3 regions of the Solibacillus sp. FSL K6-4121 genome follow, and region 3 is predicted to be linked to each of the others. Evidence: predicted binding sites of a transcription regulator. Region 3 holds the regulator's gene; each other region holds the start of a gene.
The links. The regulator Rex, encoded in region 3, represses fermentation and respiration genes when NADH is low (regulators of the CRP and FNR family bind a similar motif). The targets are predictions, from matches to a motif close to TTGTGAAATATTTCACAA.
Positions count from the first base shown of each region.

Region 1: a site for Rex is predicted at 1,826-1,843, ahead of yeiL (transcriptional regulator YeiL). Genes of this name have one in related genera too.
Region 2: a site for Rex is predicted at 6,392-6,409, ahead of MHH95_RS13950 (DUF1641 domain-containing protein). Genes of this name have one in related genera too.

Region 1 is NZ_JBBOCS010000002.1:1,375,844-1,386,133, forward strand. Features, by position in the region: gene alaS (alanine--tRNA ligase) at 1-287, opposite strand, end outside; T-box leader at 354-561, opposite strand; gene MHH95_RS16610 (MFS transporter) at 616-1,764, opposite strand; gene yeiL (transcriptional regulator YeiL) at 1,870-2,538, shown strand; gene MHH95_RS16620 (NupC/NupG family nucleoside CNT transporter) at 2,595-3,827, opposite strand; gene recD2 (SF1B family DNA helicase RecD2) at 4,170-6,665, opposite strand; gene hisA (phosphoribosylformimino-5-aminoimidazole carboxamide ribotide isomerase) at 6,827-7,591, shown strand; gene MHH95_RS16635 (manganese catalase family protein) at 7,668-8,561, opposite strand; gene MHH95_RS16640 (YuzF family protein) at 8,628-8,834, opposite strand; gene dtd (D-aminoacyl-tRNA deacylase) at 8,905-9,351, opposite strand; gene MHH95_RS16650 (RelA/SpoT family protein) at 9,373-10,290, opposite strand, start outside.
Region 2 is NZ_JBBOCS010000002.1:892,001-902,290, forward strand. Features, by position in the region: gene MHH95_RS13915 (cytochrome c biogenesis CcdA family protein) at 1-211, opposite strand, end outside; gene MHH95_RS13920 (hypothetical protein) at 348-731, opposite strand; gene MHH95_RS13925 (hypothetical protein) at 857-1,489, opposite strand; gene cbpA (cyclic di-AMP binding protein CbpA) at 1,628-2,269, opposite strand; gene MHH95_RS13935 (dehydrogenase) at 2,590-3,927, opposite strand; gene MHH95_RS13940 (serine protease) at 3,951-4,568, opposite strand; gene MHH95_RS13945 (NAD(P)/FAD-dependent oxidoreductase) at 4,689-5,876, opposite strand; gene MHH95_RS13950 (DUF1641 domain-containing protein) at 5,909-6,337, opposite strand; partial or broken gene MHH95_RS13955 (GNAT family N-acetyltransferase) at 6,739-7,290, shown strand; gene MHH95_RS13960 (VOC family protein) at 7,340-7,708, opposite strand; gene MHH95_RS13965 (transposase) at 7,977-8,279, shown strand; gene MHH95_RS13970 (IS3 family transposase) at 8,291-9,166, shown strand; gene MHH95_RS13975 (LysE family translocator) at 9,526-10,152, shown strand; gene MHH95_RS13980 (MFS transporter) at 10,279-10,290, shown strand, end outside.
Region 3 is NZ_JBBOCS010000001.1:525,553-535,842, reverse strand. Features, by position in the region: gene MHH95_RS02715 (NADH-dependent flavin oxidoreductase) at 222-1,313, shown strand; gene MHH95_RS02710 (hypothetical protein) at 1,454-1,792, shown strand; gene tsaE (tRNA (adenosine(37)-N6)-threonylcarbamoyltransferase complex ATPase subunit type 1 TsaE) at 1,946-2,398, shown strand; gene tsaB (tRNA (adenosine(37)-N6)-threonylcarbamoyltransferase complex dimerization subunit type 1 TsaB) at 2,395-3,099, shown strand; gene rimI (ribosomal protein S18-alanine N-acetyltransferase) at 3,099-3,542, shown strand; gene tsaD (tRNA (adenosine(37)-N6)-threonylcarbamoyltransferase complex transferase subunit TsaD) at 3,542-4,555, shown strand; gene MHH95_RS02685 (ABC-F family ATP-binding cassette domain-containing protein) at 5,124-7,064, opposite strand; gene MHH95_RS02680 (redox-sensing transcriptional repressor Rex) at 7,279-7,911, shown strand; gene tatA (twin-arginine translocase TatA/TatE family subunit) at 7,995-8,222, shown strand; gene tatC (twin-arginine translocase subunit TatC) at 8,239-9,060, shown strand; gene MHH95_RS02665 (CPBP family intramembrane glutamic endopeptidase) at 9,167-9,895, opposite strand; gene groES (co-chaperone GroES) at 10,170-10,290, shown strand, end outside.

The DNA of each region.
Region 1 (10,290 bases), on a different contig from region 3:
AAATTCCCCAGCATTTCAAAGAAAGTATGGTGACGTGCTGTTTTCCCTACATTCTCGATATCATTTGTACGAATAGATTTTTGTGCATTTGTAATACGTGGGTTATCCGGAATAATACGTCCGTCAAAATATGGCTTTAATGTCGCAACTCCCGAGTTGATCCATAAAAGTGATGGGTCATTAATTGGCACTAATGGTGCGGATGGTTCAATATGATGTCCTTTTTCTTTAAAAAAATCAAGATATAGACGACGAATTTCAGAACCTGTCATTGTTTTTGTAGTCATAATTATATCCTCCTGTAATGTTTTTGAAGTACGATGAATTGGGCACAAAAAAAGCCTTCATCCCGGTAAAGGGACGAAGACTGTTATCTCGTGGTACCACCCTAATTTATAATGCATAAAGCATTATATCTCAAGTGCTTATAACGTAAGCATACGGCAGGTATTAGCTGCACTCTGGAGTAGCTTTCCGTAATTTTCGCGGAGATTTTTTCAGCCAAGAAATCTCTTTCTGCTCACGAAGTCCAATACGTACTTGTTCCATCATCGTTTTCATTAATATATGTTCTTCATTATAGAAAATTGACTACGTGCTGTCAATCCGCATTCCTTAATAATTAAAACGATTTTTCGTCAATAGTATCAATACAATAGCTGGTCCTGTACAAATAACCATTCCTAAAAATGCCAAACTAGGTTCAACTTCATACAGAGCTCCACCTAAAAGCGTTAAGATCGCAGCACTTAAACTCATTGCAAGCGCAGAATAAATCCCCTGTGCATTCGGGATTTGTTCTTTCGGTAATGCTTGAGATATGTAGCGGATGAATGCGTAATGCGCCATTGCAAATGACAGTGCGTGAAGTGCCTGAGACACAATAAACATAGGCATATTTGGAAAAGCATATATCATAATCCAACGTACAGTTGAACCAACCGCTGCCAATAACATTAACGATGATGGCTTCCACTTCGTTAAGAACGTATCTGCTTTTAAAAAGTAAATAATCTCAAATAACACTGCGACATTCAATATCATTCCGATATAAAAGGGGTTTACGTTTAACTCCTGTAAATATATATAGCCATAATTATAGTAAGAGGCATGTGCCCCTTGAAGTAAGATCACTACAAATAATACGACAATAAAACTTTTTACATCAAATAGCCCTTTCATCGATAATGCTTTTCCAGTTTCCTTTGAAGGAGCTAAGCTCAAAACATTTGGGGCGGGCATTAGTTGAATTGCTAATAATGCAGTTAAACCGAAAATCATCGCCCATAAAATCATTTGTTCGCCGTACATTCCTGTAATCATACTAATAATTAATACAGCAACTACATAGCCAAATGAACCTAGTGAACGTGCCTTACCATAATGAATTCCACCTTGCTGCATTAATGTCGCTGCGCTGCTTTCCACTGCAGGTAATAATGCAGGATACAATGCACTAAAAAGCATCGTCATGATGAATAAGCCTACAAAAGAATCGATAGGTACATAAAGTAGTGCGGTTACTAAAGATGCCACTGTGAAGAATATAAGTACATTTTTATTGCTCATTATTTTTGAGACATACGGGAAAATAAGGATTGTCGAGATTGCTCGTGCAACTAAACCAAACCCCATAATAATACTCGCATCTGAAACGGTTAAACCTTTGTCATTAATAAGCCAGCCTGTCCAATAAGGTAAAAATATACCCCACGTAATAAAGAACATAAAAAAATTCTTTGCCAGCCAACGCTGATTGTTCATAATAATATAGCCTTCTTCCATTCTTATAATGTTGAATAATAGCACGACAATTTGTACAATAATGTGAGATATCTCATATTTTATATTAAGGAGTTGCTTTATAATTTGAGAAAGTTATCACTAGAAGAAAGTAAACCTTATATTGAGCAATACCCTATTTCTCAATATTTTTCATTTGATATTAATCCTTTTATACAAGTTTATGAATTTGATAAAGGGGAGTATATTTTTCATGAGCATTCTTTTCCCGACTATTTGTATTACATGATTGAAGGAAAAGCAAAATTATATGTTACACATAAAAACGGGAAAATTTCTCTAATTGATTTTATAACATCTCCTACATTTATGGGAGAAATGGAATTATTAAATGCAGAACGTTACTCAAAAGGCATCCAGACCGTTACAACATCCATTTGTTTTGCAATTTCCATCCGTGAAGTGAAAGAAAAATTATTAGCTGATCCGGTATTTTTAAAAATGCTCTGTCTTTTTTTAAGTCAAAAAACTATGGATATGACAGCCAAATATACTCAAAACCAGGCTTATCCATTAGAAAATAGACTGGCATCATTCATTTTACTATCGTCTGATAAACAATTCTATAAAGAAAAACATACAGAGGTATGCGAATATTTAGGGGTATCATACCGACATTTATTATTTGTTCTGGCACAATTTTGCGAAGAAGGATACTTAACGAAGAAAGATCGGGGTTATGTCCTAACAAATCGACAAGTACTAGAAAAGCTTGCTAGCGAAATTACTTACTAAAAAAAGACTGCGCTAAACTAAGTTTTAGCACAGTCTCCTATATAATAATTTCTTATTTAAATAAACATACCTGCAATAGCAGCTGATAATAGAGATGCTAACGTACCTGCAGCAACTGCCTTAACCGCAAGTTTTGCAATCATACTACGTTTTTCAGGAGCCATACCGCCAAGACCACCAATTAAGATACCCATTGAGCTTAAATTAGCAAATCCGCATAGCGCAAATGAAATGATAATAGCTGTCTTATCCGAAAATTCACCAATCACAGGACCGAAGTTAGAATACGCTACAAATTCATTTAAAATTAATTTTTGACCAATAAATGAACCGGCGCGAACTGCTTCATCCCATGGTACACCAATTAAAAATGCTAATGGAGCAAATACATATCCTAAAATACCTTCAAGTGTTACGTTATCTAAGGCTGTCCATCCTGTAAAGTTACCTATCCAGCCAGTTACGCCACCTAAAATACCATTCAGCAATGCGATTAATGCGATGAAACTTAGTAACATTGCACCAACGTTTACTGCTAATTTTAAACCGTCAGATGCCCCGGATGCAGCAGCATCAATAACGTTTGTCGCTTCAGAATTACGTTCTAGTTTGAAATCTGCTTCATCGATTTCTTCTGTTTCAGGAATCATTAGCTTTGCCATAACCAAACCTGCTGGAGCGGCCATGAAACTTGCAGCCAATAAGTATTCAAGAGGCACACCTAATAAAGAATACCCGATTAATACAGAACCTGATACCGATGCAAGACCACCAGTCATAACAGCGAACATTTGTGACTTTGTCATTTTATTTAAAAATGGACGAATTACAAGCGGTGCTTCTGTTTGACCAACGAAAATATTAGCAGCAGCATTCACCGACTCTGCTTTTGTTGTTCCTAACACTTTTGATAAAAAGCCACCGATAATTTTAATGATAAATTGCATAATCCCTAGATAGTAAAGAACAGAGATTAAAGAAGAGAAGAAAATAATAATCGTTAATACACTCATTGCAAAAACAAATCCAACATTATTCGGATCTGCTAATCCGCCAAATACGAAGGAAATCCCTTCATTTGCATAACTTATTAACTTTTGTACCCCTTCAGAAAGTTGCATTAATCTTTCACGGCCATATGACCACTTTAATACGATAAATGCGAAAATTAGTTGTACAATTAAACCTGATATAATAATTCTCCACTGAATTGCTTTACGGTTATTTGACAATGCTATAGCAATCGCTACGATTCCAACAATACCTATGATTCCCCAAACGAAATCCATGTTTGCGCACCTTCTCCTTTAATTTTGTAAACCTTTTCATTTTACATTATTTGACATCAAACTTCGGACATCATATAAGTTTTTATTATACTAACATAATCACATACATATTATTAATTAATAGTTTCTTTAAAAACTTCTGACATTTATATTTTGCGACTTTAATGTTTAAAAGTGTCATGTCATAATTCCCTTAACTTTTTATTATATTTTAAAAACATTTCCCTTTTTCGATGAAGATAAACAATCCACATATTATAAAGTATTTTGAAGTCAAACAAACTTTAATACAACAAAAAACCAGCTATTTTCATTCAGAAATGAAAAAAATAGCTGGTTTTATTATTCATTAAAATCATATGGAGAAATGTCATTCATGCCTATTAATGGATGAATATACGGTGCAGTTTCCACTGTTAAATGATTCGGTAATGATTCTCCGATTTTATGTGAGGAGGTAGTATTTAGTAGACCTAACTGTTCAGAAGATGTTTTTGATTGTTTTTTTTCACTAATTCCTTCTGTTTTTACCTCTTTTTCCGGTATTTCATTTACTTCCTGTATTTCTGTAATTTCAGGATCAAGTCGAGCCTTTAATGTTGTTAGTCGTGTTAAATCATCATTTTTGGCTAAGCCATTCGCTAATACATCCGGCTCGCCGCATAATATTAAGAAGTTTTTTGCGCGTGTTATTCCGGTATACAGTAAATTTCTACGTAGCATTTTAGAGTAGCTGCGTACTACCGGCATAATAACCGTTTGAAATTCCGAGCCTTGGGATTTATGAATTGAACAGCAATATGCCAATGTTATTTGATTTAAATCAGCACGTTGATAGGTCACTTCAATCCCATCATAACTTACGATTAATAAATCCTGCTTTTCTACTGTTTCCTTTGCTCGAATAATGGAAATCACTTCACCCATGTCACCATTAAATACATTATTATCCGGCTGATTCACTAGCTGCAGTACTTTGTCCCCGATACGGTAAATCGTATCACCGAAAACAAGTTCTTTTCTTGTCCCATCATTCGGATTGACAAGCTGCTGAATTTCTTTATTTAAATTATCGATGCCTGCAGGACCTTTGTACATCGGCGCTAAAACTTGAATATCTCGAATTGCCTGACCTTTTGCAAGCGCACCTTTTACAACTTGTGTGACAACGCTCGTTACTTGTCCGGCTCCTGCCTGAATAAACGAGCGGTCCGTTGTTTTTGTAGTCAATGAATCCGGAACTTTGCCCTTTTTAATTTGATGGGCCATCTCGATAATTGTAGATCCTTCCGCCTGACGGTAAATATCCGTTAATTCGACGGTCGGAATTTGCTTAGATGCAAGCAAATCCTTTAATACTTGTCCAGGACCTACAGGCGGTAACTGATCCTGATCTCCTACAAATACTACCTGTACATCTTCATGAAGCGCTTTAAGCAACTGATGGGCAAGCCACGTGTCTACCATTGACATCTCATCGATAATGATAAGACGACCGACAACTTCACGCTCCGTTTCCTCATCCTTTTCCTGACCATTAAATCCTAATAAGCGGTGAATCGTCATCGCTGGTAAACCTGTTGATTCGGCTAACCTTTTTGCTGCCCGACCAGTTGGTGCTGCCAGGACAATAGGAAACGGCTCTTCTTTTTCCGCATAAGTTTTTGGATTCAATGATAATCCATGAAGTTCTGCATAAACTTCGACTAAACCACGCACAACGGTCGTTTTCCCTGTACCTGGACCACCTGTTAAAATCATAACGGCAGAGTTAAGAGCGGTTTCAATAGCGAGTGCTTGCGTAGGTGCATATGTCACATCATACTGTTCTTCAATATCACCAATTGCTTTACGAATTTCATCACGCGAAAAATTCTCTGCTTTTTTATTTTTTTCTTTGAGCTCATTTATCTTGCTGGCAATGCCGACTTCACTAAAATACAGAGAAGGTAAATACATACGGGTTTCTTCACCACAAATTTTTGACTCTTCCCGCATATCAATCGCTGCCTTCGAAATTGCTTCGTATGGAATTTCAATACGCTGACTTTGCTCAAGCATTTCTTTAACCATTGGAAGAACCATTTCTGCATCCAAGTAGACATGACCTTCTGATAATGCTGCATTTGTCAGTACATGAAATATAGCCGCTTTTATACGGTCCGGGTGATTTCCCGTTATCCCTAGCTTCGCACCAAGTTCATCGGCACGAATAAAACCGACCCCTTCTACTTCTTCAATAAGCCGGTAAGGATTTTCTGTTAATAAACTTAAGGTTTCTTCCCGATAGGCCTGATATATTTTCATACCAAGCTGTGGTCCAAATCCCCACTCATTGAGGCGAACCATTACCCTCTCTAACCCTAAATTTTCTTCGATTGTTTGACGAATGAGCAACTTCTTTTCAGCAGATAAACGAGGAACCGCATCAAGTGCATATGGATCTTCTAATATTTTGGTTAACGCATCCATACCCAACTTTTCAACAATTATTTCTGCCGTTTTCCGGCCTACCCCTGAAAATAAGTCGCTTGATAAATAATGGACAATACCTTGCTCTGTTGTCGGTACTTCTTTTTCAAATGTTTCAATTTGAAATTGCATCCCGTATTTCGGATGACTTTTCATTTGTCCGGTGAATCGATAAAGTTCATCGTCTACTAACTTCGGAAAATAGCCTACGACAATAATTTCTTTCTCATCATACTGAAGGTTTGTTTCTTGTATTTTGACACGAACAATGGAGTACATATTCGTTGTATTATGAAAAATTGTTACAATAGGTCGACCTAAAATAAATAGCTTATTTATGTCAAACAAATTTAGATTTTCCGCCATTTTCATGCCACGCTTTCTAATAATTGTATGCTCATTTTATCATACACGCAGCGCCCTGTCTTACTATATAACGCATGACTTGTTGCGTCTGATTTTTCTATTAATTTGGCACACTAAAATGTTATGATAGGAATAGATTTCAAGAGAAAGTAGTGAAGAACATGAACTTTAGACCTTGTATTGATTTACATGACGGGAAAGTTAAGCAAATTGTCGGGAGTACGCTTGGATATGATAATAAAGAAGTCATTGAAAATTTCACATCGGATCAAGATGCCTCGTATTTCGCTTCATTATTCCAGCAAAATAAACTAACAGGCGGACATGTTATTATGCTTGGTCCTGGGAATGAGGAAGCAGCAATTCGTGCATTACATGCATATCCAAATGGACTGCAAATTGGTGGCGGCATTACTGCAGAGAATGCACAAAAATATATCGAATCCGGTGCATCACATGTCATTGTCACTTCATATATTTTTCACGATGGATTGCTTGATCTAAATCGATTGGAAAACTTAGTTGAAAAAATCGGGAAAGAACATCTTGTCATTGATTTAAGCTGCCGCAAGCGCGATGATAAATGGTATGTAGTAACAGATAAATGGACAAAATTCAGTGATTTTGAAGTAAATGCACAATCGATAAAAGACATTGAAGCATATTGCGATGAGCTGCTTATTCACGCAGTGGATGTTGAAGGAAAACGCGGAGGCATGCAGGAAGAATTAGTACGTGATTTGGCTGAATGGACAACGATTCCAACAACATATGCTGGAGGAGTTCGTTCGCTTGATGATTTAAAAAAGTTTGAAGCCATTTCAAACGGTAAATTACATGTAACGATCGGGAGTGCACTGTCCATATTCGGTGGGGATTTGGATTTCCAAACAGTTGTTAATTACTGCGAAGGCATAAGTGAATGACGTCATAAGACTATGAAATAACGTGAAGAAAAGGCTGTTATAGGAAGTTGTTTACTTTCCCAAAACAGCCTTTATTTTATATATTGGACATGAGTCGTTTCGCAATCATTTGAAATTCTTCCGGACCGATTCCCGGAGCAAATTCTTCCGGTAATTCGTCTAAATCCGGCATTTTTGCACCCTTTGGCATTCCTTCCTCTACAATGAGGGGAGCATTCGTCCATGGATGTGGTCCTTTCCAAATTTTATTGATATCCTGATAATCTCCTACGTAATTCCACGTAAACAGTACATTTCCATATCCTCGATCTTCATACTTCCGCGCATGATCAAATACATGATTATCAAGGCTAGGTATCGGAAGCATCTTCGTTACATCCAATCCTGTTGCCATCTCAATTGCTTTTGCATAAGCAACAACATGTGTTCCGCCGCGTACTAATAAATAGCCGATCATTTCACGTGCTGTTGGATGATCAGTCATTTCATATACACGCATTTTATGAGTACGTGCTCCACATTCCAAAAAGAAATTATGCAGTAAATCAAGCACTAAATTTCCACTTGAAAATACATATTCGCCATTCCATGGTTTCCCCATCGAATCTACAGGTAAAGATGTTTGTGCAGATGCAATAAAACTTTGTGTATTGCGCATATTTTTAGCGTTCATCATCGGAGCAAGATTCGGGTTTCCGGAAAACGTTGTATCTTTGCTTAATAAATTGATGGTAGTGGCAACGAGTTCAACATGTCCAAACTCTTCTGCTGTAATACTCGCAACTAAGTCATAAAAAGGCTTTAGTTTTTTCTTTCCTCGGAAGTTGAACGACTGATACATATAGTTATTGAGAGTCGACATCTCCCCGAATTTCCCGCCTAACAGTTCTTGTACAGCACTCGCTGCATTTGCATCACCATATTCAACTTGTGGTAAATCAATTGCTAAACGATTAACGCGTTGAAACAATAAAGCACCCCCTAATTGTCATAGTAAGCTTATGACAATTAGGGGGTGCATAGACCAAATCATACTTTATTTTTTCAAAAACGGCATAATCGATACAATTTTATCAATCCGAATATAAAACGGTGTTTGGCAAACATCAAGCACAATATAATCTGGACAGATAGCTGCTAGAACTCCTTGTTGAACTCGATTCCCATCTTGTTGTACCGCAACCATTTGACCTAAATAATTTTGAATTGCTTCCAACCAATAAGCGTTAGGAAAAGTACTCATTTGAACCAAAAAATCACTCCTTTGTATGCATACTGTACAATATGCTTTCAAGGAGTGATGCGTTCATTGATTATTTAGCTTTCGACTCAATAGTAATTGTAACTGGTCCGTCATTAATAAGTGCTACATCCATCATTGCACCGAAAACGCCTGTTTCAACATGTAAGCCATGTGCTTTTAATTGTTCATTAAAAGCATTCCATAAAGGCTCAGCCTGCTCTGGTCTTGCTGCTTCCACGAAGCTCGGTCGTTTTCCTTTACGTGTATCAGCATATAAAGTAAATTGGGAAATGGATAAAATGTCGCCGCCAACTTCCAGTATAGAACGATTCATTTTCCCTTCATCATCTTCCCAAATGCGCAAATCAGTAATCTTTTTTGCCACATAGGCAATATCCTCTTCTGTATCGCTATGTGTAATGCCGACTAACAGCACGTAACCTTTATCAATGGCACCAGTTTTCTGTCCGTCCACTGTTACCGAAGCCTGTTTTGAACGTTGTAGTATTACTCGCATAACATAACCTCTATCTATAAATTAATTAATGACACGTTGTACCGAATAAATATCCGGAAGCTGCTTTATTTTCTCCACTACTCGATGAAGCCCTGAAATATTTGTAATCGCTATTGTTAAATGGATCGTAGCAATCTTTTCACGATCAGCTCTACCTGTAACTGCTAAAATATTTGTTTTCGCTTCACTTACTGCGTGCATCACATCATTTAATATACCAGGACGATCAAACGCAGAAATCTCGATATCTACCGGATAATCTTTGCGTATTTGTGTACCATCATTTTCCCATTCCACTTCAATAAGACGTTCTAAGTTGCCATCTTCCTGAATATTAGGACAATCAGCTCGGTGTACCGATACACCTCGACCTTTTGTAATAAACCCGACAATATCATCACCCGGTACCGGCGTACAACAGCGTGAAAGACGAATTAATAAATTATCAATCCCTTTAACAATAACACCAGATTCAGTACGTTTTTTAGGTGTAGGATTGTTCATGCTTTTAACGATTTTTTCGAGCGCTTCTTCCTGTTCACGCTCTTTTCGCATCTTCTCAGCTAATCGGTTGACGATTTGTTGGGCTGTAATCCCGCCGACACCAACAGCTGCATATAAATCATCTTCATGTGTATAGTTAAATTTATCAATAACGCGTTTAATATTTTCTGGAGTTAAAACTACCTTCATATCAAACTCTTGTGCTTTTATTTCTTTATCTACAAGCTCTTTACCTTTAATTACACTTTCTTCACGCACATGCTTTTTGAAAAACTGTTTTATTTTATTTTTTGCTTGGGAACTTTGGGCAATTTTAATCCAGTCACGGCTTGGCCCAAATGATTGCTTTGAAGTTAAAACTTCCACAATATCCCCTGTTTTTAATGGAGTATCAAGAGGCACCATTTTGCCGTTAACTTTTGCACCGATAGTTTT
Region 2 (10,290 bases), on a different contig from region 3:
TTGCAATGAATATGATGGAAAATCCGAGCAGGAAAAATAAAGTATGTAAAATGGCGCGTCTTTGCATCATTCCCTTTTCGGTTTTGAGCTCATCGAGGGTCATGCCGGTAATGTATGACAAAAACGCTGGGTAAAGCGGTAAGGTGCATGGTGAGATAAAACTTAGAAATCCAGCACCAAACGCTAAGAAGATATTTAAATCTGTATTCATGCTGCATTCAATCTCCTTCACATTGATGCCTCAATCGTACCAAATTTTCCAATACATTACTCACTTTTTTAATGTGAATTTTTTTTGACAGCCGTGTGAGGTATATGTGAAACGAAGAAACGAAGTAATTTACCTTCTACCGAATCATATCTATAATCAGTAAGCTAGAATAAATAACCGATGTAAATAGTACTACAATGAAGATTGTAATTGTCTGGAATTTAATCGACCAGCGCCATACACATTCCTTTGGATAGACCTTTTTCCATCGAAGTGCCGCTTTAAAATTGATAAACCAGCAATGTAATGTCACAACCAACGAAGGTAAAGTATATAAACCAATCAAGATCATCACTTGCTGAAAAGGTGTCGTCGTATATTTTCCGTAACTAATTACGAAATATGGAAGGACAAACCAAAAAACGGATGTAAATAATAATACGATAGCTACTACTAAATGAAGCCATAAATATTCACTATGGACTTGCTTGTAATATTTTAATGCTGCTTCCACAATCATCACCTGTCCTGTTCTTTTTCATTTACTATTCCCACTAATATAGGCAAATGAAACGAGAAAAGTGATTGATTTTTTTAATGATGTGAAAAATTACCTTCTTACATTGGTGTGAAAGTTGAAAAAAACTAAAATGCGGACGTTAATTCGTACAAATCTCTGTTCGAACGTAAATTCCATTCCGGTTCAAATCGGTTAATTATAGCGTTTTTTAGGCTATTCATTTCCTTTTCGTTGTCCATAAGATAAATAGCAAAATGGACAGCATTATCTGGTAGCATTAACGTAATATTCGCATTCACATGACAATGTGTCGCTGTGCCGTCTCTGAAGCAGCCTTTCGCATAAATGTTCCCGATATGCTGATTAAAGCGTTCTTTAAATGTTCGTGCGCAAACCCCACAAAATTTCAGCTCATCATTGACGATAATCGTATATATCCCTTTTTGCTTTAGTAATTCCTCGTCCCCACTGACGATAAAGCGTGTATATGTAAGATCTCCGTAGTTGTTTAGAAACTGCTTGTAAAAGAGGTTCCCCTCATCTTTTAATCGTTTTAACGCCTTTCCAGCTGGTAAATTCATTACATGCTGTGCATGGCGGCTTACTTCCTCCTGCAGATGGTCGTATTTCTTTTGCAATGTAAGTTCATGCAACGTTTTTTTATCGAAACTTTCGAATAAATTCTCAACCCTCTGTTCTAGTACAATTAATTCCATTTTTGTAAATTTAATCTTTTCCCCTTTTACTTGAATTAGCATAGTAACTCCCCTTTCAAATAAATCCCCATTTACTTAAAATTCGCTATAAACTGACAAAATCCTCTAAAATTTTTGGTTGCATCTGTATTAGTACAATAAAAAAAGCGACTCGCTCTATTTGAACGAATCGCTTTCCCATTAAAAATTCTCTTTATCAAATATTTCAAGGTCGATAATACGCGCACCTTGTTTTGTAATAGCCGCTTCCAGCTCATCTACTGTAGACTGTTTAGCACCTTTAGTCAAAGTCATGACAACACGGCGCAAATAGGTAGTATCGTCATCTAACGAGAACACACAATGTAATGGCCATACCTTTTTAACTGCCGTCAGCACTTTAATTAATATACCGTCCGTATCCGGCAGTGCAACGGTAATCGCACAGCTGCCTGTTCGGTAGCCCCATGCTTCTTCCAAAAGCTCGAACACTTTTGAATGGGGTAAAATGCCTGAAAAGTTCCCTTTTGTATCAACTACTGCTAGATATGGGAGCTGTTTAATAGAATGGAACACTTCAAAAAAAGAACTGTTTTCATGAATGAAGGCATCGGGCTCTTCTGTTAGAATTTTTACCGGTACTTTCATATCGCCCTCTTTTAATTTATGTTCGAGTAATTCTACCTTATAAATATTGCCGATAAATTTTTCGCCGGCTTCGTCCAGCACAGGAATGCATCGGTAGCCATTGTCATTCAATTGACCGAGTACATCTGAAATCAAGTCAGTTTCTTTTACATAGCTTACATCTTTCTTTTTAACATACTTCTGTTTTACAAGCATTGTGTTACCTCCTTTGGTGTTCTATCTATTATTTTAATAGTAGAATCCCAATTACGGAAGTTATTTTTTGAATATTTTGTAAAATAAAAGGCTAATCACCAGAACATGGGGTTGTTTTTCTAATAAAATTTCATTTGATTGATTGGTGGGCTGCGGCAAGACAGCGCTAACACTGCCTTTATTGTCGTTTGCGAGGCCCACCAATCCCAAAATTTTGCCCTCGTTATATAGTGAAGTAAAAAACACCTAATCAAGCCGCTTGTGCTATCGCGAGGCGGTAATTTTGTCATCCCCAACTTATGGTGATGAATCAAATAAAACTATTTGTAAAGTTCATAATAAATATAGGCATACGCTAAATCGAGACATTTTTGATAGTTTGCCAGATTATTTTCCTTATTATTAACCGAGGCAAAATAGATGGCCTCCAACACACTGCCGTTCCTTGGGTATTGCTCGCGGATTTTTGCAAACACCTTTGCGCACAGCTCATCGGTCTCCTGTTCCGATAATTGGATGATATAGCCGATTGTCGACGCGTCGATTCGTGTGCTCGTAATAATCTCTTGCTTCATTGCCTTCATCATTTCGTCATTGATTAAATAAAGGATTTCACTAATGCTTTCTTCTTCACATGTTAATATTTTGCAATCCACTAGAACTAGTGTATGCCCATCATTTTCTACATTACTCAATAAACACTTTCCTGCAAGTTTAAATCGTGATAAAGGAGATAGGAAATGCTCATCCTGTTCATACTCATTGTCATAGGCAGCTTTAATATACTTTTCCATATAGCGCTTGTCTGTTTCAATTTTCCGGTAAAACAGCGCATGAAATTGTTCCATTTCCCGAGAGATGCTATCCTCATTCAGCATTTTATATGAGTCGGTAATGAACGTATAACATTCCTGAACTAAATCTTTATTTCTTTTTAAATTCATACAGACGATGAGTACTTCATGCAGCAGCTCTATTGCTGTTTCATATTCACCTTTTTGATAATGTATTTTCCCCCGAAGTACACGAATATGTAAATCAATGCGAGAATCCTTTTCCACTTCATATCCCGTAAAATAGCTATTATATAAACTTTCAGCATACTGAACTTTATTAAGTTGTAGTGATATTTCAATATGCGCAATAAATCGTGTTATGAAGTATCGCTCATCATATTCTGACCCCATCTTAAAAAAGACTGCTGGGAGTTTACTCAATTGCCATAATACATCACTCGGCAAAACTTCCTTCTGTGCTGCAGTGTAGTTATTCATTGCGATTGACAGGACGGAGTAATTTTCGAATTGAAGTGCATAGCTACTCGCAATTTTATAGTAGTTTTTCGCCTTTTCGAAATCCAGACTAAAATAATAGCAATGCCCAATTACTAAATAGAGTACAGCTAGACACTCTTTTAAGTTGTCCTTGAAATAAGGTTCTTGATTCATTAAGTATTGCAACAGCTTCATGTTGTAGTCGTGAGACAATATAAATGGCTTACTCTCCAAGAGTATAAAGTCATTGATTGTTTCAGCATCGCCTTTTTGAATAATGTATGTAAAAATCGATTCAAAACCCTCATACTGTGCTTCCTGCGATGGGAATGGCTGTGATCGATAAATTTCTAGCTCATGTATTGTTTTCACACGTTCTACCATAGATTTGCGGACCTCCTATTCTTTTAAACTACCGGCAGCTCAAATAGCTCTCTTTTTGTAATTGTAAATTGATCCATAAAACGTATTACGTTTAATTTCCGATCAGTATAGGTCGCTTCATGCTGTTCTAGGTATCCCCGCATGCTTTTAATAATCATAGTCTCAATGAGGACAAGTTTTTTCGGATAATGCTCATAAGTTGCAAAGCGATCATTAAATAGTTGCTTCGAGCTGTTTTCAAATTTCATGTAAAAATCGCTTTCTTCTTTCGGTATGGAACTGAGAAGCTCGCTTAAAATATCCATAAACAGATTTACTGTGAGAACAGCTGCCATTAAAGCATTGGTATAGGAACCGATTGTCGTTTTCTTCAATCGTTTAAATTTCGCACTGATCAGGACTTCATTTAGCATAAAATTCCTTAATAAATAGTGGAGCGCATGCTCGGAATTTATAATCGGAACTTCCTCGAAGTAATAGTAAACCCATAAATCACTTAAACTAAAATTCGCGAATGATAAGGAATGGAAGTCTGGGTGAATTAAGTGATAAAAGTAATCATAGTATTCAAGTCTTGAAAATTGGTTCCGCTGTTGCTCATTTAAAAGAAATAAAGAGTTGGATGCTTCAAAATATTTCAACTATATATCACCTCATCAATTATTTTATTCCATTATAATAGGTTTTTACCAAAAAAGTGAAATTTATTCCTAAAAAAAAGACATACCAGAAAGTAATAAACTTTCTAGTATGCCATATAATTAATACGCTAAACCGAATAGCGCTTTAATATGTGTCATATAACGAACATTTGAAGCTTCTTTCATCAGTGAAGCTGGTAATCCTACTAGTTGCGTATTGTTAGCACCAATTGTAGCGATACCGTCTTTACGTCCTAAAGAACCTAAAGTACCAGAGTTTGTAAATTTGAATTCTTTTAAATCTGCGCCTTTAATTTGAGCGAAGATGTTATAGCCTGCTACTTCACCTTGCTGCCATGCAACTTGTGCTGTTGGTGCATAAGTTGGACGGTCGCCCGGGTTAGGAATATGTGCTGAAGCATCACCGATTACAAATACTTCTGGGTGAGAAGTTGATTGTAGGAAATCGTTGATTGTCGCTTTACCGCGATCTGCTGCTAAACCAGATTCACCTACGATTGGAAGTGGTGCAACCCCACCAGTCCATACTAATGTATTAGCTACGATTGGCTCACGGTCTTTTAACTGAATTACATTTCCTTCTACACCTGTAACAGGAGTTGACGTGATAAATTCAACACCACGTTTTTGTAATGAAGTTGTCGCACGGTCGATTAAGTTATCCGGGAATACTGGTAAAATTTTTGGACCTGCTTCAACTAGCTTGATTTTTAGGTCTTCGAATTGTACACCGTATTTTTCCGCTACTTTCGGGAAGTGGTCAACGATTTCACCTACAAGCTCAACACCTGTTAAACCGCCACCGCCGATAACGATTGTCGCGTCTGCTTCATCTTTAGTTTTAGCGTATTCTTTAATACGAGCTTCAATATGCTCGCGAATAGCGTTTGCTTCATCAACAGATTTTAATACGAAAGAGTTTTCCTCTAAGCCTGGGATACCGAAGAATCCAGTTTGGCTTCCTAAAGCAACTACTAACGTATCATATTGTAAAGTTTTGCCGTTTGAAAGTGCTACTTCTTTATTATTTACATTAAAGCTGTTCACTTTAGCGATTTCAAGGTTAATATCTAAGCCTTTGAAGATTTTTTCAAGTGATAAAGATACAGCGCCTTCTTTAATTGTTCCACCTGCAAGACGGTGTAATTCTGTAATAATTTGATGTGTTGGGAATTGGTTTACGACTGTAATACGCGCTTCATTCGTAGTTAAAAATTTGCGAGCTGTTTGAGCAGCTAATACACCGGCAAACCCAGCACCTAAAATAACGATTTCTTTAGTTACCATGATCAATATCCTCCAATAAATAGATTATGCAATTATTTCGTTTCTTTACGTTCAGCTGCTACTTGTAAAAATGCATTTGCAAAACGTAATGCCCCTTGTACTTGAGGGTCTTTCAACATTTTTAATAAGCCAAATACGCCTACTGTTTCATTGCTTACTTCAGCACGGTCTTTCGCTTCAATTGCAGTTTGAGCAATAGATTTTGCTGTTCCTACTACTGGGCTTGCCATTTCAGTAACTGCAGCTACTGTATCATTTTTTAGCGTTTCATCTGTTGCAACACTTGATGCGAAATCATACGCTTTTGTTAATAAAGTTGTCATTTCAGCTAATTTCGGTAAATTATCTACCAAAGTAGTCAATGAAGCCTGTACCTCTGGCTTTAATAGTTGGTCTAATACGTCTAATTGCTCTTGTGTAACAGACACTTTTTCTACCTGCTGATTATTCATTTCTGACATAATAACTCTCCTTTGCCAACACCAATATTTTTTCTAACGAAAGTTCATACTTATTTGTAATTCCTTTCACATACCCATTCATTAAGCAACGATAGCACAAAGAATCACTTGTTACAATTAGAAAAATGAAATAAAATTAGGAAAAATAAAATAATCGAATATTCTGTAATTTGAACCGATTAAAAACTTTTATTTTTATGTATTTTAAGAGATATTCTGTGATTTTTCGGGTTGAATTATTCTTTTATATTTTATTTTAATGAAGTATTTTTTTGCGATAATTTTTTTAGGTAAATAAATTTATGCAGTAATTAATAAGAAGAAACTTATAAAAGCGGAGTGCTACAACTTAGAAATACTTGCGCAAAGATCTTAATCCAAACCGGAAATGAGGCGGAACAATGTATTATAAAGAGTTATATGTATCCAATGAAAGTAAACCGTTCCCTGCGACGATTCGAAATTATCGGGAAGAGGATTTCGCTGAATTAATCCGCATTCAAAAAGAATGTTTCCCCCCTCCATTCCCCGAAGAATTATGGTGGAATACGGAGCAATTAAAAAATCATACTGTGCTATTTCCAGAAGGTGCATTGTGTATTGAAGTAGAAGGTAAACTTGCTGGCTCTATGACAGCCTTGCTTGTCGACTTTGATATGAATGCACCGCACCATACATGGGAGGAAATAACAGACAACGGTTATATTAGAAATCACAATCAAAACGGCAATACACTTTATGTAGTCGATATTTGTGTAAGTCCTGTTTATCGAAAGTTAGGCTTAGGAAAATGGCTCATGTTATCGATGTATGACATAGTCGTCTATCTCAAGCTGGAAAGATTATTAGGAGGAAGTCGCATGCCCGGCTACCATCGTTATGAAAAGGACATGACACCGGAACTATACGTTCAGTCCGTAGTAAACGGCGATATACAGGATTCTGTCATTACGGTGTTTTAATGGAGTGGAGAAATCCGTTTAAATAGGTGAATTACTTGAACTATTTTTTAGTGTTACTTATCATCTCGACTCTGTTTCCAAAAGGATCTCTAAACTCAAAACGTTCAAAAATGGGAATAGGCACTGATTCTAATATTTTTATATCATTTTCAATCAATACTTCTTTCCAATAGGATACATCTTCTACCTCATATGCTAAATGGGCTTTCGTTGATAATCTGTCAAAACCATCTTCTGTTCCTACATGAACTTGTGTACTACCAACTTGTAACCAAAAGCCCCCTCTTCCTTGAAGCGAATCTGGCTTTTGAATTTCTTCTAAACGTAAGACATGGCAATAAAAATTCTTTCCTTCTTCTTCGGCGCCTTTTGGTATCGTAATTTGCGCATGATGTAATCCAAGAATCATATTTATCCCCCTAAGTATTAAGACTGTAATTTTATTATATGTAATATGGTATATAAATAAAATTATGGGTTATTTATGAAAATCCATAACTATTTCTTATCGGATTGTGAATGCCCTCCTAAAATAAGGGGAAACTTTACCGTTATTTGAAGGTGATAGCTCATTTTAGATTAAATAAGGGAACGTTTGAGGTTAGGTTAGTATGAAAAATGGACACGTCTTAAGAGACACTTTAAGATAAAGATATCTAAAAAAGGACGTGGAACCGATGAAAGAAAAACAAACTCGAAAGCGATTAGACGCACAAACAAAAGAATACATTTTAAAATCCGTTTTAGAGGAGGGCGTAAAAGTCTCCGACCTGGCATTTAAATTTGAAATTGGTACTTCAACGATTCATAAATGGATTAAAGATTATCGTGATGCCAAAAGTGAAGATATTACACGTTACATCACATCAAGCGAATTGGAAAAAGTTCAGGCAGCTTATGAGAAGAAAGTGCGTGATCTGGAAGAAGAGAATGCCATTCTAAAAAAGGCTATGCACATCTTTGCGAAAAACCCCGAGTGATTTATGCATTTATGGAAAAGCATAAACACAAATTTAGAATTGCGAAGATGTGCACGATATTAAAGGTTTCCAAAAGTGGATATTATGAATGGCGTAAAATGCAAAACCAGCCTTTATCTGAAAAGGAAGTACGCGATACAGAGCTCACCCAGCAGATACATAAATCTTACGCGAAAAGTTTTGGAACATATGGTAGTCCTCGTATTGCTCAAGATTTAGCAAATTGGGGCTATGTCTGCTCACAAAAGAAAATCGCTAATATGATGCGGGATTTAGGATTAAGCGCTGTGTTCCCTAAGTCTGTGCAACGAACAACAGATTCAAATCATAAGCAATTTATTTATCCGAATATAGTAAACCGAGAATTTCATGTCTTAGAAAAAAACAAAGTATGGGTCGCAGACATTACCTATATCCGAACGTTAGAAGGCTGGGTGTATCTCGCGTCCATCATGGATTTATATTCCCGAAAAATTGTGGGTTGGGCGATTGCGGATCATATGGAAGAAACATTGGTTGAAGAAGCATTAAAGCATGCTTTATCCGTTCGAAAACCGACAAAAGGATTAATCCATCACTCCGATCGTGGCGCACAATATTGCGCCAATGGTTATACAAAACTATTAAAAGAACAAGGGATTCAAATTAGCATGAGTCGTAAAGGGGATCCTTATGACAATGCGTGTATTGAATCATTCCATGCGACGATAAAAAAAGAATGGATATATCGTCACCGATTTCAAACCAAAAATGAAGCAAGAAAGAGTGTGGAAGCTTATATAGTGAAGTTTTACAATGAGCGTCGACGTCATTCCACACTTGGCTATTTATCACCGAATCAATTTGAGAGAAATCAGCAGGAGCGCTTTTTACAAAGTGCCTCTTAAAGTTCTCTTATAGGGTTTTCATCACCACATGCCCAGACCTGGGGATGTGGTGATGAAAAGCAGAGCAACCGAAGGGCGGTAGCAAAAAAAGTCTCTTAGCCCGTGTCCGGAATATTGACAGAAGACCATTCATTCCGCTATTTAGCGCATTACACACTTCAATCTCCCACCTGCATCTCCAAGCAGAACAGAATTCATTAGAAAATCTTATTTTTCTGCAATCTATAATTAATCTCACCATCAAGTTCAGCAGTTTTATTTATTCATCACATTTTCTATTTCATTTTCCCATTAACTAGTCCTAGAAGTCATTGACTCGGAATAAAATGCAAGGAAATCATTTTCTTGGGGGGCTATTCATGAATTCTATTTTGACGTATGTCTTTTTAGGCATATCTATGGCTGCAACAATTGGACCTGTTAAAACCGTTTTAATAAATACGGGTTTGAAAAACGGTTTTTTTCATGCCTGGTTTTTTAGTCTCGGTGCCATAGTAACCGATGTCATCTATATGTTTGTTGTTTATTTTGGGATTGGACAATTTATTGAATCGGAATTATTAAAAACGATACTTTGGTCTTTCGGCTGTTTTGTCCTTTTGTATACAGGTATAGAAAATCTTCTATCGCTACATAAAATTGAGATGGATTCAAATACCAAAAAAAGAACACGTCTTAGACAATCGATTATGTCCGGTTTCTTCATGTCGCTGCTAAACCCGCTAACGATTCTTTTCTGGCTTGGGATATATGGCTCCATCCTTGCAAAAAATGCTGGGTCAACTACAATCTATCAAATCATAATTCTTAGTATTGCTATTTTAGTTGGTATTATTTTAGTGGATTTTCTAATGTCCTTTTTCTCCAGTGTTGCACGAAAATTATTATCCACGAGGCTTTTGAAAATCGTTTCCTTCATTTCAGCCATATTAATGATCGTATTCGGACTATACTTCGGCAAGATGGCTTTTGAACTGTTATTTTAACGCATTTGGACAACACTTATCCGCATAGAACTGATTCGTGAAACTATGTAAAATAATGCTACGCATAAAAAGACCACGAAAGGAAACCATACCTTTATAAATAAACAAATTAGTCGAGGTGTGGTAATGGACAAAAGT
Region 3 (10,290 bases):
TTGACCTTTATTTATAGCTTAAACTAGTGCCCATCTACAAATAACCGGAAAAACGTCGCTTATCTTATCTTATTTTCTGTTGATGGCAGGATCATATCCCCATCCACTAGTGCCAATATAAAACACTCCAAAAGCAAACTTATAAGTTTAGTAGCTGTTGCTTGAAAATAATTGATTGTTTAGTTAAAGTCATAGTCATAGCAAAAGGAGGAATTAAAGTAATGAAGGCACTTTTTGAAAAGGTTAAGTTAAATGAAAAGATTGAACTTAGAAATCGTTTTGTAATGGCCCCAATGACAACATATTCGGCTAACGAAGATGATACAGTTTCTGATGAAGAGATTGCTTATTATAAAGAACGTGCTTCAGGAGCTGGCATGATTATTACGGCATGTGCTTATGTTGCGGCAAATGGAAAGGCATTTCCGGGGCAAATAGCAGCTCATGAGGATCACTATATCCCAAGCTTACAAAGGATTGCACAAGCTATTCAACAAGGTGGTGCTAAGGCGGTACTGCAAATTCATCATGGCGGTCGTCAGTCACTTCAGCACTTAGTTCCAAATGGCGATGTTGTAAGCGCAAGTGCAGCAATTACAATAGAAAAAAATGAAGCTCGACCATTAACACTCGATGAAACGAAACAAATTATTAAGGCATATGGAGAAGCAACAAGACGAGCAATTCAAGCAGGCTTTGATGGTGTTGAGATCCATGGAGCGAATACGTATTTAATTCAGCAATTCTACTCAGCATTTACAAATAAAAGAACCGATGAATATGGTGGTACCATTGAAAAACGTATGCGATTCCCTTTAGAGATAGTGGAAGAAGTTCTAAAGAATAAAAATATGTATGCAGATGAGTCGTTCATAGTTGGCTATCGATTCAGTCCAGAAGAGCCAGAGGAAGATGGGATTACGATGGATCATACAATTATGTTAGTAGATGAATTAGCTAAAACAGAGCTAACTTACTTGCATATTTCACTTGGTGATTTCCGCTCTGAGACACACCGCTATGAAAAAGGACAACAAAATCGTATCTCCGCTATTCAAAGCTTATTAGATGGAAGAAAACCTTTAATTGGTGTTGGTTCCATTTATACTGTTGAAGAGGCAGAGCATGCATTACAGCTAGGGTCAGATTTAGTTGCGCTCGGTCGTGCATTACTTATTGAACCTCACTGGGTTGAAAAAGTGCAAAAGGGAGAGAAGGTTAATACAGCATACAATGAAAACGTTGATACTGTACTTCCAAGCCCATTACTGAAAAGACTGCAATCTAGACCAGGGTGGGTACCAGGTTTTTAATCAAAGTTCATTTAGTTTATTACAAGAGGTTTAGTAAAAGGGGAATTCCTTTACTAAACCTTTTTTATGCTACAGAAATGTTTTATAGTGCGATATTACGGGAAAAGTCCGCTATATACATAAGTAAAGGAGGGATACTGATGAATAAAAAGGGTTTTATTATCTACCTATCTATTTGTCTGGTTTTCTTTCTAATGATGCTCGTTTCTGCATGTACTGATGAAATTTTGGAAATTGAAGAAGGTAATGCGTTTACGTGGCAGAAGTACATGAACGAAGAGGAATTTAATAAGCTGGAAGAAGGTATGTCGTATCTGGAGGTAGTGAGGGTTACGGGAGGTGCCGGTGAAGAAATAGATAATGGAGTTTTTGAATGGAATGATGAATTTTTAATGACACAGGCTTATCGTCTGCAATTTAAAGAGGATGGTTTAGTCCAAAAAGAAATAGTAGAACGAAAAGGTAACTCTTCACGTTAAAATGGATCTTATAGGCATTTTGCTTATAAGATTTTTCTTTTTATATAGATTTATCCTGTAAACATCCATCTAAAAGTGATACATTTTGAACAATTGCCTCAGTTCAAGTAAACTAGAGGTAATGGATTTTTTTGTGGAAGGAAGCAACTTTAAATGATATACGAAAAATATATAGAAACACTTGAGGAGACGCAAGCACTTGCGATAAGGCTGGCGAGTTTAGTTCAATCTCAATATACAATTACGCTTGAAGGCGATTTAGGTGCTGGTAAAACGACTTTTACACAGAGCTTTGCAAAAGGTCTTGGTGTAAAACGTACAGTTAATAGCCCAACTTTTACGATTATGAAACAGTATGAAGGACGAATTCCACTGAACCATTTAGATGTCTATCGTTTAGCCGATAGCGATGAAGATTTAGGGTGGGAGGAAATCTTTTTTGGTGATGCGGTAACAGTAGTTGAATGGGCGCATTTGATTGAAGAGGATTTACCAGAAGAACGTTTAGCAATAGAAATTACACGTATTGATGAAACGAAACGTAAATTTGTATTGAAACCAATTGGCGAAAAATATATTCGCCTTTGTGAGGAGTTATTAAAATGATTTGGTTAGGAATTGAAACAGCAAATGCACCGCTTTCAGTTGCAATAGTAAAGGAAAATAAAGTGCTAGTAGAAGTGGTACAAAATATAAAGTTAACACATTCAGTTGGAGCAATGCCCGCAATTGAAGAAGTAATAAAAAAGGCAGGATTAGTACCAGCAGATATCGAGGCTGTTGCTGTTTCGGAAGGACCTGGCTCCTATACCGGTGTCCGTATTGGTGTTACCCTTGCCAAAACTTTAGCTTGGTCACTAAAAAAACCATTAGTAGGAGTTTCCAGCTTAAAAGTGCTGGCTGCCAATGCCCGTATTTCTAATTATGCGATTTGTTCTTTAATCGATGCGCGCCGTCAAAATGTATATGCAGCGGTTTATGAATCAGGTAGTTTAAATACAGTGATTGAAGATTATCACGATCATATAGACGGATTATTACTTAAACTTCAACAACTTAATCGTCCAATTTTATTTATAGGGAGCGATGTTGAAGTATACTTTGAAAAAATTCATCATGTATTAGGTGATTTAGCCATAAGAGCACCTTATACAATGGATTTACCGAGAGCTTCCGAGCTAATAGCATTAGCTCAGCAAATGCCATTACCGAACATTGAATCCACTCATACATTTGTTCCCCAATATCGCCGTATTGCAGAAGCAGAAGCGAACTGGATTAAGGAACAAAAAAAGGAGCAACACTAATGGTACAGTATCGTAAAATGGTGATTGACGATGTTCCAGCTGTCCATGCAATAGAGCTTGCCACATTTCCAACACCATGGACGTTGGAGTCGTTTTATTATGAAATGACAGAAAATCAATTTTCTCATTACTTAATAGCCGAAAACGAGACAGGTGACATTATCGGCTTTTGTGGAATTTGGCTTGTTATTGATGCAGCTCAAATCACAAATGTAGCTGTTGTGAACTCTGTACGTGGTCAAGGTATCGGTGAAGGGTTGATGCGTGAGGCGATGCGAATAGCCAAAGAAGCTAATATGGACGTCATGAGTTTAGAAGTACGTGTAACAAATACGGTTGCACAAAATTTATATCGCAAGCTTGGATTCCAAGAGGGTGGGCTTCGTAAAGGCTACTATACGGATAATCATGAAGATGCGTTAGTAATGTGGGTGAAATTATAATGGATAACTATATATTAGCAATAGAGACAAGCTGTGATGAAACGGCAGCAGCAATCATTAAAAATGGAACAGAAATTATTTCAAATGTCGTGTCATCGCAAATTGACAGTCATAAACGCTTTGGAGGTGTTGTACCTGAAATTGCGTCACGCCATCATGTAGAACAGGTAACAATTGTATTAGAAGAAGCATTAAATCAGGCAAATATGGAACCAAAAGATTTAACTGCTGTAGCGGTAACAGAAGGTCCAGGTCTAGTAGGAGCTTTATTAATCGGGATTAATGCGGCAAAAGCTTTTTCATTTGTTCACGGCTTACCGTTAATTGGAACTCATCATATTGCAGGGCATATTTATGCAAACAATTTAGTACAGCCGATGGAATTCCCATTGTTAGCATTAGTTGTGTCAGGCGGACATACTGAACTGGTCTTAATGCGTGAACATGGCTTATTTGAAGTAATCGGTGAAACTCGTGATGATGCGGCTGGAGAAGCCTATGATAAAGTAGCACGTGTATTAAATATGCCATATCCAGGTGGACCCCATATTGACCGTTTGGCTCACGAAGCAACTGAGGCTGTACCTTTTCCTCGTGTTTGGTTGGAGGAAGGATCCTATGATTTTAGCTTTAGTGGCTTAAAATCGGCTGTTATTAATTACAAGCATAATATGGATCAGCGCGGGGAAGAAATTATTCCTGAAAAAGTCGCAAAAGGATTCCAAGATAGTGTTGTGGAAGTATTAACAGCGAAAACAGTACGCGCGGCACGAGAATATCATGTGAAGCAAGTTATTGCAGCTGGTGGCGTATCGGCAAATAAAGGGCTACGTACAGCATTGGAGAAAGCATTTAAAGAAGAAGGTATTCCGTTTTTCGTACCACCGTTAAAATTATGTACAGATAATGCTGCTATGATTGGTGCAGCTGCCTATCAAATGTATCAAGCAGGTATTCGTGGGGATTTAGCTATGAATGGCCGTCCTGGTATGGAACTAAATAGTTGGAAATAAGGACCAAAAGCATGATAGAACGGAATTATATTATTTCCGTTCTATCATGCTTTTTTTATGGGAAAAAATAAAGGGATAATTGTTTTAGTGTATTGCAATAATATAAGAAAGTCGAAACTAATAATTTATGGTAGATAAATCTCATTTATAACAAGATTTTATTCAATGTTGAATTTTTCTGAAAATTATCCACAGATAAAGTTAATTAATCACAAAAAAGTTGTACGAACATGCGTACTTATGCACAAAGTGTTAATAACTTGTGGAAAACATGTGACTTATCTATATATAGTGGTGTCTTTTTCACATCGGATTGTGTATAACTTTGATTTTAATTGTGGATAATGTGGAAAACTATGTTGATATGTTGGTAGAACTAGATTTGTAATGTGTATAAAATTGTGGAGAAATTTGTAGAAATTTGGCGTATTGACCTATATATATGATTATTATGTTGATAGGCAAATTATAGAATTAGTATTATACAATAATAATGAGAACTAGAGTTACTTACAAAAGAGGCTACAGTAAAAAAGAGTGCCCAAAATTTCTTTTGGACACTCCTTTACTATAGTTGTTCTAGTTCGTCATTTAGTTCAAGCCATTCCATCTCAAGTTCCTCGTGTTGCTGCTTTACTTCATTTAATTCAGATTGTATCGATAATGTTTTTTCATGGTCTGAGTAAATGGCAGGATCACAAAGTTGCTCTTCAAATGTTGCAATAGTGTCAGCCAATGCACCCATATTTACTTCGATTTCCTCGACAGCACGGCGAATTTGGCGTTCTCTCTTTTTCGTATCTTTATCAATCATAGATGTCGATTTCATTTGAGTATTTTTTTCTGCCGCATTTTTTTCAGTTGCAGGTGTTTGCATAGCAGCCAGCTCTTGAAGTTCTTCTTTTTTCTCTAAATAATAGTCATAGTCTCCTAAATATTCAAAAGAACCTGTGCTGGATAGTTCAATAACTTTAGTTGCGATCCGGTTAATGAAGTAACGGTCGTGTGAAACGAAAAGAAGCGTCCCTGGATAATCGATTAATGCATTTTCCAATATTTCTTTACTGTCTAAGTCCAAATGGTTTGTAGGCTCATCTAGTACAAGAAAGTTAGATTTTTGCATCATTAATTTTGCCAGTGCAAGACGTGCTTTTTCGCCACCGGACAGTGAGTTTACAGATTTCGCCACGTCATCGCCACTAAAAAGGAAGCGCCCCAAAATATTGCGGATATCTTTTTCGTTTAATAATGGCCATTCATCCCAAAGTTCACTTAATACAGATTTATTGGAATGGAGTTTTGCCTGTTCCTGATCATAGTAGCCAATTTGGACATTCGTACCGTAACGAATATCTCCTGCAAGTGCCTGTATATCTTTAACGATTGTTTTTAATAAGGTAGACTTGCCGACACCATTCGGTCCGACAAGGGCAATGCGGTCTTCCCTAAATACGCGCATTCGAATATTTGTCGAAATTTCCTTTTGGGAGAAGCCGATTGATAAATCATCAATGGATAGTACATCATTTCCACTTTGACGCTCAATAGTAAAACCAAAGTTCGCACTTTTTTCATCGCCATCAGGAGAGTCCATCCAATTTGTTTTTTCCAATACTTTACGACGGGACTGGGCCATTTTTGTTGTCGAGGCACGAGCTAAGTTTTTTTGAATGAATGTTTCAAGCTTTGATTTTTCATCCATTTGGCGTTCATACATTTTTAAGTCCCGCTCATAATTTTTTGCCTTTTCTTCTAAATAACCACTGTAATTCCCAACATATTTTGATACTTTCGTTCGTGATACTTCATAAACGATCGACACAACCTGGTCTAAAAAGTATCGGTCATGGGAAACGATTAAAATTGCACCTTCATACCCTTTTAAATACCCTTCCAGCCATGACAATGTCTCAATATCCAAATGGTTTGTCGGTTCATCCAAAATCAGTAAATCCGGCTTTGATAAAAGAAGCTTCGCAAGGGCTAGGCGTGTCCGTTGTCCGCCGGAAAGTGAGCGAATCGGCTTATCATAGTCCTCAGGAAAAAACTGCATCCCATGTAATACGGAACGTGTATCGGCTTCATATTGGTAGCCACCTGCATCTTTGAAGTCATGCTGTAATTGGTCATATTCTCCAGTAACACGTGTATATTGTTCAGTGTTTTCATAGATGCTTGGATCTGCCATTTGTTTTTCTAACTGGCGCAGCTTCTGTTCTTGATTTTGTAGGCTTGAAAAAATTGTCATCATTTCGTCCCAAATTGATAGTTCTGAATCGATTCCTGCATGTTGCTCCAGGTAGCCGAGTCGTATATCTTTCGGAATAATAATTTCACCTGAGTCGTAACTCATTTGCCCAGCAATTATTTTTAATAACGTTGATTTCCCTGCACCGTTTCGACCGACTAATGCAATACGATCACGGTGTTGAACTTCCAACTTTACACCACTTAAAATTTCATCGGTAATAAAGGATTTATATAATTGATTTACTTGTAAGACAATCATTTTTACACCTCAGTTTCTCCTATTTAGTTTAATGGATGGGAACATCGTACGCAACGATGGATACTTTACTTGTTGCTAGTAGTTTAGTAAGATTAACTTGCTTCTGCTCAAATAGGGAGAGCTCAGGCAAAGAGTGCTGGATTATGTAGCAACACCTGAATGACCAACATAATGTTGGCCTAACAATTTTCAAATGTACATAGGAGGAGAATGTGTGAAACCAGATATAAAAATTCCACAAGCAACGACAAAAAGACTTCCTCTTTATTATCGGTTTTTAAAAAACTTCTCAAATGAAGGTAAAAAGCGTATTTCATCACAAGAATTAAGTGATGCGATGAAAATAGATTCAGCAACGATTCGACGTGATTTTTCTTATTTTGGGGCACTCGGTAAAAAGGGGTATGGCTATGACGTACAATATTTGCTAGAGTTTTTCCGTCAAACATTGGACCAGGACGAAGCGATGAATGTCGCGTTAATAGGAGTCGGTAACCTAGGGAATGGTCTACTAAAATATAATTTCCAAAAAAATCATAATACACGTATTGTTGTCGCATTTGATACGAAAGCACCTCTTGAAGGAACGACAGTTAGCGACATCCCTGTATTCCATCCAGATCGTTTAGAGGAAATGTATGAAGAATTTGGCGCAGAGTTAGCCATTCTTACTGTCCCATCACGATCTGCCCAAATGATGACAGACCGTCTTGTTAAAATGAATGCAAAAGGGATTTTAAACTTCACGCCTGTACGATTATCCGTACCCGATACATTAAAAGTAATGAACATCGATTTATCGGTAGAATTACAGGCACTTATTTATTTAGTGCGAAATTCAGGTTAGTAACAAATTGTTCACATTACTATAAATAGCAAATTCTAGTTAATTACTGTAAAATGTACATAATAATAGAGGAGGTGGCTATAGTGGTTGTGCATTTAAATGCGATTGGACCGGTGAGCCTAATTATCATTGGACTTATTGCTTTATTAATTTTTGGACCAAAAAAATTGCCATCATTAGGTCGTGCGATGGGGACTACTTTACGCGAGTTCCGTAGCGCTACGAAAGGCTTGACAGATGACGATGATGATTTTGATAACAAGAAAAAAGTTATTGAACATAAAGATAATGAAAAAAATGACGTTAAGTAAATAAGGAAGTCTTACTATGAATTCAAGAGAATTAACTGTAGTTGAACATATGGAGGAGCTTAGAAAGCGCTTGTTTTTCGTGGCGATTTTCTTTGTAATGGCTCTTTTTATAGGGTTTTATACAGCTAAACCACTAATTCGACACATTCAACGTAGCGATTTAGCTGCTAGTTTTTCCATGAATGCATTTAGTCCGGCAGATCCTTTAACTGTTTATTTACAAGTAACCTTTATTGTGGCAGCAGTCATTGTGTCTCCGCTTTTGCTTTATCAGCTATGGGCTTTTATTACTCCTGGCTTGCATGAAATGGAACGTAAAGCGACGTTGAAGTATATCCCTTATGCATTTGTTTTAGGTATTGGAGGAATTGCCTTTGCCTACTATATATTATTCCCATTTATTATGCGCTTTATGACGGATTTATCGGCAGACTTGAATATTACACAAACAATTGGTATTAACGAATTCTTCTCTTTTTTAATCAAGCTGGTAGTACCGTTTGGTATACTATTTCAATTGCCTGTTGTTACATTGTTTATATCCCGTCTTGGCATTATTAATCCTAAGCTCATGATAAAGTTTCGTAAGTATGCCTACTTTGTATTAATCGTTATTTCAGTACTGTTGGCACCGCCTGATTTAGTATCGAATATTATAATTGCGATTCCGCTTTTTATTTTATATGAGATCAGCATTGTCATTTCGCGTATCGGCTATCGGAAATACGAAGCGGCCGAAAAGGAACGTATACTGGAAGAGGAAGAACGTGAACGTGAGCTGCAAGTAGAAGAGCTGCTTGAACAGCAACGTCGACAAATGGAGCAAATGAATAGTTAAGGTAAAACGCTATCAAAAGGGGTAGCGTTTTTTTATTGTAAAATACTGCAGTCCATATTTATGGAATTGAAAAACCCGCTATTCAATCTATAGCGGGTTTGAAAAATTACACTTGAAACTTATCTGCATTCATCTGCACAAATGTCACGAACCCATTTAAAAGAATATGGGCGATAATCGGTGTGAGAAGTCGCTTTGTTTTATAATATAAAAATGAAAAAATCATACCACAAATGGTATAAAGTAAAATGTGAGTGAAGTCCATATGAATGGCTGCAAAGATGATAGCACTAATAATGCTCGCAATCCAGAAGTTATAATTTTGAATAATTGAACCGAAAATAACGCGACGGAATACGAGTTCTTCCAAAACTGGTCCTAGAAATACGGTAGCAACAATCATGATAGGTGCTACTTTTGTGACATTCATAATTGCTTCTGTATTTTCTGAACCCATATCAATTCCTAAGGCGAGCTCTATATACGCTCCAATAGTTTGCCCTAAAAATACGAGGAAAAATCCAATAATCCCCCAACCGATGGATGACCCAATCGACGCTTTTTCCCCTTTAAAAACATCCCAAAATTGCTTATTGCGGGAGATCAAAATAAAACTCACGACAAATGCGACCCCAAATGCTATTGTTGTCCACCAAGCCTGTAATTTAATTATACGGTCTTGCTCAGATACACCAGAAAAAAGTTGTAAAAGGGAATCTTTTAAACTAGGAATGAATATAAGTAATAAGACTGATAATTGACAAATGATATAAGTTAATAACACATAAAATGCAGTTTTCTGTGTTTTAAACTTAGAAGATGAGGTAGACGTCACGGATTAATAACCTTCTTTCTAATTGTTACAGCATGAAATTCTACACAAAAATCGTGTGAAATGCCGTATTTTTTATTATACATTTAACTAAGGACTATTATGATATAGCCATTAGCATACATTACTTCTTTATTGTAGAGGAATTTAGCAATAAAACAAAATTTTTTAAAGCACATACTTGCAAAAAAATATAGAATTCATTAAACTAATAAATGTGTTAGCACTCGACAATTGAGAGTGCTAAAAAGAAAATTTCTTTAGGAGGTTGTTTCAATTGTTAAGACCATTAGGAGATCGCATCATTATCGAACTTGTTGAGGTAGAGGAAAAGACGGCATTTGGTATCGTTTTACCCGACTCAGCAAAAGAAAAACCACAAACTGGTAAAGTAGTGG